4 regions of the Bacillus cereus group sp. Bce041 genome follow, and region 2 is predicted to be linked to each of the others. Evidence: riboswitches for the same ligand, from Rfam matches in the RefSeq annotation. Region 2 holds a riboswitch; each other region holds the start of a gene.

Region 1 (2,204 bases), on a different contig from region 2:
GCGGGCCTGTAAAGATAATTGAAATCGTATTATTCGCTGTACACATATTCGTCATACTCACTAAACCAGCAATACCAAATTCCGCTCCTTTTTTCGAACGAATATTACGTGTTAATACATTCATTAAATATTGAATACCACCATTATATTGGATTAATTCAACCATACCGCCAATTAATATAGCAAGTAATACTAACTCCATCATACCGCCCATTCCAGTCGTTACACTTTTAAAGAAACTTTCTAACGTGTAACTTCCATCTATAAGACCGATAACACCAGATAGTACAGTTCCACCAGTTAATACAATAAGTACATTCCAGCCAAGTAACGCTGTAATAAGTACTCCTGCGTACGGTAAAATCTTTATCCAATCAAAGCTATGTGCTTTAATCTGCGTGTCACTTCCTGAAGTAACTATTACTAATAGTACAATTGTAATAATAGCCGCTGGTAACACAATTAAAAAGTTCGTTTTAAACTTATCTTTCATTTCTGTTCCTTGTGAACGAACAGCTGCGATTGTTGTATCTGAAATAAATGATAAATTATCACCAAACATCGCTCCGCCAACAACAGTAGCCATTGCAAGCGCAATTGAGATATCAGTTTGACCACTAATACCTACAGCAATCGGCGCTAATGCTGCAATTGTTCCCATTGAAGTTCCCATCGCTAATGAAATAAATGCACCAATAACAAAGATTCCAGCTACGATAAATCCTGGCGGTAAAATAGTTAACGCTAAATTAACAGTTGAGTCTACTCCGCCCATTCCTTTAGCAGTTTCAGAAAATGCACCTGCAAGCACAAAAATTAATACCATAATCATGATATCCGGATTTCCTGCACCTTTAGCGAACCGCTCTACTTTCACATTAAAACTTTCTTTACGATTCATCACTAAAGCGACTCCTACAGCAATTGAAATCGCTACAAGTATTGGCAATTTATAGAAATCACCTGTAATAATTCCAGAACCAATAAATAGCGCCAAAAATATCCCAAGTGGTAATAAAGCTAAACCATTTCCTCTCGTTTCTTTCAAAGTACCATCTCTCCCTAGTTTCAACCTTTTTCTAATGAATAACAAAAGACCTCTTCCGATGAGAAGAGGTCTTATACATCTATAAGAAACGCTCTTCTCATCTTTCAAGCACATGCTTGCTGGATTTGGCACAGCACTCTGAAATCGAGTCCGCTGCCGAGGCATCGTAGGGCCAGTCCCTCCGCCTCTCTTTATAAGAAGGTTTCATATTTATTTTTTAATAATAATTTCTTCCCTAACTTTACTCGCTTACAAAACAAAAGTCAATTATTTTTTGTATAGATTTTTTTGGTAATTATACAAAAATTTGAATACAACAATCATTTTAACTTTTCGATTTCTTCTTCCAATATTGAAATCCAATAAAATTCACTATTTTTTATTGTTGCTAATATCCATTTCGTAGTGTACCAAGCTAGCTCATACTCTTCCTTCGTGACATCACCACTTTTATAAGCATCCTCTAGCTCCTCTTCATCTAATACATACACCTTACCGCTAGATAATAATACTACATCTAAATATAAATCATCAAAATACGGTAAACCACGATCGTCTATTTTATATTCTTTCGCCACATCGATATAATATTGCACTAATTTTTTCTGATCATCTAACATAGCGGTAATCGCAAAGTTTTTCCCGTCTATGAAATATTGAATCCACGTATACTGATCCGCTGCAATACAAAGTTCTTCACCATCATATTCTTTACAACTAGGCTCTCTCACCTTTTTTATATCCAGTATTCCGAGCATTCCCTCTTCCATTTGCTTAACCGTATAACTCTTTTCTATTAGTCTCTTCCACGAAGAACCGTCACCATATTTACGTTTCATTATGTCTACTCCTCTTCTATATACAGAAAAGCTCCCACATATTATGTGAGAGCTTGTTCATATTATAATTAAGCCGCTTGACCCTTTTCAGAAATCTCTTTTAAATAAGCTTGTCCTTTTTCAGCGTCATATTGACCTTCCCACTTAGACATAACTACAGCTGCTAAAGAGTTTCCTACAACGTTAACTGCTGTACGAGCCATATCTAAAATACGGTCAATACCAGCAATGAACGCTAAGCCTTCAGGTGGAATACCTACTGTACCAAGTGTCGCTAATAATACAACGAATGATACGCCCGGTACACCTGCGATACC
Region 2 (2,204 bases):
TTGCGACAGCAGCAATATCAGTAACTTGCATTAATGGATTAGTTGGAGTTTCTATGAAAATAGCCTTCGTTTCAGTTGTGATAGCTTGCTCAATTTGTTTAATAGACTGTGTATTTACGTATCTACATCGAACATTCCACTTTTTTTCATGCTCAGAAAATAATCGATACGTTCCCCCGTATAAATCTTCAGATACAATAAGTTCGTCTCCAGAGCGGAATAGAGAAAGGACGAGGAGAACAGCCGCCATCCCTGAACTACAGGCATAACCTTGTTCGCCATATTCTAAGTCTGCGATCGCCTGTTCTAAAAGACCTCGAGTTGGATTGCCAGTTCGTGAATAGTCAAAGCCAGTAGATTTACCAATTCCTTCGTGACGATAAGCGGTTGAGAAATAAACTGGTGGATTAACCGTTCCGGTTGTAGTTTCACTGCGATTTCCGATTTGTGCTAGTTTTGTTTCGATTGTTGACATATGAAAATTCCTCCTTTTTAAATTGAAACATTAAGTGAATATAAAATAAAAAAAGCCTTCTAAGAAGAAGGCTTTCGGTTTGAATAGAGTCTTCTTCTCATCTGTCAAATCTTTCACAATTTGCTGGAATTAGCACCTTATTAACAAAATGTTAATGGTTGCTGAGGCGTCACAGGGCCAGTCCCTCTACCTCTCTAGATAAGAATGTTCGTATGAAATTTTTATTATGTTTTTAACTTTACAATAAAATATAACTGAATTGCAACTTTATTTTAAATAATTTTTATTTTTCCGCAAGTGTCATTGACTTTTACTTTTGTGCATGCTAAATTTATTAAAAAATTTACAAACATTGTTAAAAGGGGAACGCATTTCCTTTTAGCTACATAAATAAAATAATAAAGACAACTCTTATTGAGAGCGGTGGAGGGAAAGGCCCTGTGAAACCCGGCAACCTTCAAACGAAATGTTTGAAACGGTGCTAATACCTGCAAAACGAATGTTTTGCATAATAAGAGGAGGAACGATTATGTCCCCCTCTTCAAAGTGAAGAGGGGGTTTTTATATTGATAGAAATGAGGGAGAGTCGTGAAATTACTAGATTTATTATCAAAAGGAATTGTAATAGGTGATGGTGCGGTTGGGACGTTATTGCATTCACATGGTTTGCAAAGTAGCTTTGAAGAATTGAATGTATCTGATCCAGACTTAATTATATCGATTCATAAACAATATGTAGCTGCTGGAGCAGATGTAATTCAAACGAATACGTATGGAGCAAATGAGGCGAAATTACGTATGTATGGTTTAGAAAATCAAGTTACAGAAATTAATAGAGCGGCAGTAAAACTAGCGAAAGCATCTGTGACAGATAAAAATGCAATTTTAGGAACAATTGGTGGTATGAAACATATCGGAGCTGTTACAACGACTGATATGGAAAGAGAGTTTATGTTACTTGAACAGGCAGGGGCTTTACTAGAAGAACAGGTTGATGGATTACTATTAGAAACTTTTTACGATGAATTTGAATTACTTCATGCCGTTAAAGTATTGCGTAAGCAAACGAATATTCCAATTGTTGCGCAATTAGCGTTACATGAAGCAGGTACGACTCAAAATGGAAATGATGTCAATGAAATATTAAAGCAACTTATAGATTACGGTGCAAATGTTGTTGGATTGAATTGTCAACTAGGGCCGCTTCATATGACGGAAGCTTTCAAAATGATATCGATTCCTCAAAATGGCTATTTATCAGCATACCCAAATGCAGGCCTCCCGAATTATGTGGATGGACGTTACGTATATGAGGGAAGCCCAGCTTATTTTGAAGCGATGACACCGAGATTTATTGAGCAAGGTATTCGGTTATTGGGTGGTTGTTGTGGTACGACTCCAGAACATATTCAAAGTATGAAGCGCGCTGTTGCGAATATTACCCCTGTAATAGAAAAAGACACGATTCAAAGGCCGAAAGTCGTTCATACGCATGAGAAACGTTCGAAGGCTCACGTCACTCTAGCAGAGAAAGCGAAAAAACAAACGACAGTTGTAGTGGAATTAGATCCACCGAAAACGTTAGATACACAGCGTTTTTTTGAAGGAGCAAGAGCGTTAAAAAGAGCGGGAGCAGATGCTATTACTCTAGCAGATAATTCATTAGCATCGCCTCGTGTTTCTAATATGGCGATGGGTGCGTTATTAACGAAGCATGATATCCCAGTAT
Region 3 (2,204 bases), 490 kb from region 2:
GATTAATTTACGGTTTGGATCAGCAGATAATGTTGTTTTACCTGTTCCAGATAAACCGAAGAATAGTGCTACGTCGCCTTCTTCACCTACGTTTGCAGAGCAATGCATAGAAAGAATATCTTGTTCAGGTAATAAGAAGTTCATAATAGAGAAGATTGATTTTTTCATTTCTCCAGCGTATTCTGTACCACCAATTAGTACGATACGTTTTTCGAATGAAACCATAATGAATGCTTCAGAGTTTGTACCGTCAACAGCTGGATCAGCTTTGAAATTCGGTGCAGAAACAATTGTGAACTCTGATTCATGAGTTGTTAATTCTTCTTCAGTTGGACGAATGAATAATTGATGTACAAATAAATTGTGCCATGCATATTCGTTAATAACTTGAATTGGTAGGCGGTAATTGCGGTCAGCGCCTGCAAATCCTTTGAAGACGAATAACTCTTCTTTTTCTTTTAAGTATTCTAAAACTTTAGTATATAATTTATTAAAATGTTCTTCAGAAATCGGTTGGTTCACAGCTCCCCAAGCAATTTTGTCAGCAACCGATGCTTCTTTCACAATAAATTTATCTTTAGGAGAACGTCCTGTATATTTTCCAGTTGAAGCAGAAACGGCACCAGTCGAAGTTAATTTCCCTTCATTTCGCATTAATACTTTTTCCACTAATTGCGGAACACTTAGTTGAATCTGTGCATTGCTTCCGTTCAATAATTCGTGTAAACCAATTTGGACATTCACAGTACTCATATTTATATACCATCCTTTTCATTTAATGAAATATTTCTCGTAATCCCCAACAAGAGTATAACACAATTATATAAATAATGTATACTATTTATTTCTTTTTGTTTGTGTGAATGCATTATTTCCCTATTAATATTTCATTTCAGGCGTATTGAGAAAAACTTTCAGGAAAATGTGAATATTAATTGACAAATGAATATCATTTCTTTAGTATAGGTTGGGACGGATACTCTCTTATCCCGAGCTGGCGGAGGGACAGGCCCGATGAAGCCCAGCAACCTCACTTGTAGTGGTAAATACAGGTGAATAGGTGCTAAAACCTGTGCGAGGCTACAGGTCTCGAACGATAAGAGCGAAGGGCAAAAAGCAGTATGCAAGTAGCAAATTAAACCTTTCCTCTATGTAAAGTAGGAAAGGTTTTTCTGTATGCTTGTGTGGGAGAATAAATGTATGTCGCAGTTTGTGGCAAATTAAGGATGAGTTCCGTACAATATATACAATTACTGTAGGGAGGTTTACCACATGACAAAAAAACGTCATCTGTTCACATCTGAGTCTGTAACTGAAGGACATCCAGATAAAATTTGTGACCAAATTTCTGATTCAATTTTAGATGCGATCTTATCAAAAGACGCAAATGCACGTGTAGCTTGTGAAACAACTGTAACAACTGGTTTAGTATTGGTAGCGGGGGAAATTACGACTTCTACTTACGTAGATATTCCAAAAATCGTTCGTGAAACAATTCAAGGCATTGGTTACACACGCGCAAAATACGGATTCGATGCAGAAACTTGTGCAGTTTTAACATCTATCGATGAGCAATCTGCTGACATCGCTATGGGTGTTGACCAAGCGCTAGAAGCACGCGAAGGTCAAATGACTGACGCTGAGATTGAGGCAATTGGTGCAGGAGACCAAGGTTTAATGTTTGGTTTCGCATGTAATGAAACACAAGAGTTAATGCCACTTCCAATCTCGCTTGCTCACAAATTAGCTCGCCGTTTAACTGAAGTACGTAAAGATGATACATTATCATACTTACGTCCGGATGGAAAAACGCAAGTTACAGTTGAGTATGATGAAAATGGTAAACCAGTACGTGTTGATACTATCGTAATTTCTACACAACATCACCCAGATGTTACATGGGAAGAAATCGATCGCGACTTAAAAGAGCACGTAATTAAAGCTGTAGTACCAGCAGAATTAATGGATGGAGAAACGAAATTCTTCATTAACCCAACTGGCCGCTTCGTAATTGGTGGACCACAAGGTGATGCTGGTTTAACAGGACGTAAAATCATCGTTGATACTTACGGTGGATACGCTCGCCACGGTGGCGGTGCATTCTCTGGTAAAGATGCAACGAAAGTTGACCGTTCTGCAGCATATGCAGCTCGTTATGTTGCGAAAAACATCGTAGCAGCTGGTCTTGCTGAAAAAGCAGAAGT
Region 4 (2,204 bases), on a different contig from region 2:
CTGATACAACCTATAGATTGTATGATTATGATAGAAGAGATTCAGAAGGTAATTTACGTGATCTTCATCTTGAAAGCAGTATTGATGTAATAGAAACTCCATGTATTTCGAATCAGTTAACATTTAAAAATGAAAAAGTAGATGATTTGAGTATAACTAATTTTATTAAATGTCCGTATTTTTCAGTGGAAAAATGGGAGTTAGATGGATCAGCTAGTTTGGAACAACAAAAAGCCTTCCTTCTTGTTAGTGTAATACAGGGAGAAGGTGAGTTAATTAAAGAAGGTGAGCACTATTTCTTTAAAAAAGGAGACCACTTTATAATACCTAATTACTTTGGAGGATACGATTTGGTAGGTAACTCTATATGTATTGTTTCAAGTATATGATAAATTTTATAATTTTTATATAAAGATTATAGAAAATATTATTTAAACACAAATTAACCAGTTCCTGATTTTACGGATCTGGTTAATTTGTGTGAAGTGCATCAAATTTTGAGGAAGTGCTAGTGAACCGCATCATAAATAAATGACGTTTTGTATGTTCGATTTTTAAATAATACCTAAGGAGGAGTGGATTGCAGTTATAGTAATACTCCTTTTTTTGTATTTCTATAATAGATAATTTTTTTAAAAAACAGAATTGTCTTGACAGTTATTGAATGGATTGATAAGGTTATAAAAAAATATTTCTTATCCAGAGAGGTGGAGGGACTGGCCTTATGAAACCTCAGCAACAGGTCTGCTTAAGTAGACACTGTGCTAATTCCAGCGGGTGATAATCCTGATAGATGAGAGCTTCCGTTTTTATTTGTCAGTAGCGCCCTCTTTTTTAGAGTGCGTTTTTTGTTTTTTCTGGGTAATAACTAAAGGAGAGTAGAAATGGAGAACAAAAATGGGCAAGAATTTCAAAGGAAAATGCAAGCACGTCATTTAGTCATGCTATCACTTGGTGGGGTGATTGGAACGGGCTTATTCTTAAGTTCGGGTTACACTATTCAACAAGCTGGCCCATTTGGAACAATTCTATCCTATTTGGTTGGTGCGCTAGTGGTTTATCTAGTTATGCTATGTTTAGGAGAGCTTTCCGTACATATGCCTGAAACTGGCGCATTTCATAGTTATGCAGTTAAATACATTGGACCGGGTACAGGGTATACAGTAGCCTGGTTGTATTGGTTAACTTGGACTGTTGCTTTAGGTTCTGAATTTACAGCCGCAGGATTACTTATGAAGCGATGGTTTCCATCGATTAATGTTTGGGTATGGAGTGCTCTTTTTGCCATTTTGATCTTTGTATTAAATGTCCTGACTGTTAAATTTTTTGCCGAATCCGAATTTTGGTTTTCAACGATAAAGGTTATAGCTATTGCGATTTTTATTGTTTTAGGAGTAGCGGCAATGCTAGGGTTTCTTCCGATGACTCATTCAAAAGCTGCACCATTCTTTTCTAATTTTACAAGTGGAGGTTTATTTCCCCATGGTGCTACGGCCATTATGATGACCATGCTTGCGGTTAATTTTGCTTTTTCGGGAACAGAATTAATAGGTGTTGCAGCTGGAGAAACAGCGAACCCGGAAAAAATGATACCGAAGGCAATTCGAACTACTCTGTGGAGATTGATCATCTTTTTTGTAGGAACGATTGTTGTTTTATCTGCGTTATTGCCTATTTCCGATGCGGGGGTATTAGAGAGCCCTTTTGTTGCAGTTCTAGAACGAATTGGGGTGCCATATTCAGCTGACATAATGAATTTCGTTATCTTAACAGCCATTTTATCTGCGGCAAACTCAGGCCTTTATGCCTCTTCTAGAATGCTTTGGTCGCTTGCTAATAAGAATATGATATCCCCGATTTTTGGAAAAATGACGAAGCAAGGTGTTCCAATCAACGCCGTCATTTTCAGCATGGTGGGTGGAGCTTTGGCTTTGCTTTCGAGTATTGTGGCACCAGATACTGTCTATATCGTACTTGTTTCCATTTCCGGTCTAGCAGTAGTTGTAGTTTGGATGAGTATTAGTGCTTCGCAGTTCCTATTTCGCAGACAATTTTTGAAAGATGGAAATTCTGAGAAGGACTTGATTTATCGCACACCACTATATCCATTAGTACCAATTGCTTCTTTTATCCTTTGTCTGGCATCGTGTATTGGAATTGCATTCGATCCAACACAGAGAATTGCCTTATATTGCGGCATACCG

The links. Region 2 has a riboswitch for S-adenosylmethionine ahead of ACUN13_RS02700 (bifunctional homocysteine S-methyltransferase/methylenetetrahydrofolate reductase). Riboswitches for the same ligand answer to the same signal wherever they lie in the genome.
Region 1: linked by a shared signal. The riboswitch ahead of ACUN13_RS08280 (Na+/H+ antiporter NhaC family protein) and the one ahead of ACUN13_RS02700 (bifunctional homocysteine S-methyltransferase/methylenetetrahydrofolate reductase) in region 2 are both predicted to bind S-adenosylmethionine.
Region 3: linked by a shared signal. The riboswitch ahead of metK (methionine adenosyltransferase) and the one ahead of ACUN13_RS02700 (bifunctional homocysteine S-methyltransferase/methylenetetrahydrofolate reductase) in region 2 are both predicted to bind S-adenosylmethionine.
Region 4: linked by a shared signal. The riboswitch ahead of mmuP (S-methylmethionine permease) and the one ahead of ACUN13_RS02700 (bifunctional homocysteine S-methyltransferase/methylenetetrahydrofolate reductase) in region 2 are both predicted to bind S-adenosylmethionine.

The regions. Positions count from the first base shown of each region.
Region 1 is NZ_JBQXON010000002.1:452,506-454,709, forward strand. Features, by position in the region: gene ACUN13_RS08280 (Na+/H+ antiporter NhaC family protein) at 1-1,048, opposite strand, end outside; SAM riboswitch class I at 1,143-1,248, opposite strand; gene ACUN13_RS08285 (DUF402 domain-containing protein) at 1,369-1,887, opposite strand; gene gltP (glutamate/aspartate:proton symporter GltP) at 1,956-2,204, opposite strand, start outside.
Region 2 is NZ_JBQXON010000001.1:513,294-515,497, reverse strand. Features, by position in the region: gene metI (cystathionine gamma-synthase/O-acetylhomoserine thiolyase) at 1-475, opposite strand, end outside; SAM riboswitch class I at 570-680, opposite strand; SAM riboswitch class I at 884-993, shown strand; gene ACUN13_RS02700 (bifunctional homocysteine S-methyltransferase/methylenetetrahydrofolate reductase) at 1,064-2,204, shown strand, end outside.
Region 3 is NZ_JBQXON010000001.1:1,004,413-1,006,616, reverse strand. Features, by position in the region: gene pckA (phosphoenolpyruvate carboxykinase (ATP)) at 1-753, opposite strand, end outside; SAM riboswitch class I at 982-1,103, shown strand; gene metK (methionine adenosyltransferase) at 1,273-2,204, shown strand, end outside.
Region 4 is NZ_JBQXON010000026.1:8,629-10,832, forward strand. Features, by position in the region: gene manA (mannose-6-phosphate isomerase, class I) at 1-389, shown strand, start outside; SAM riboswitch class I at 693-800, shown strand; gene mmuP (S-methylmethionine permease) at 885-2,204, shown strand, end outside.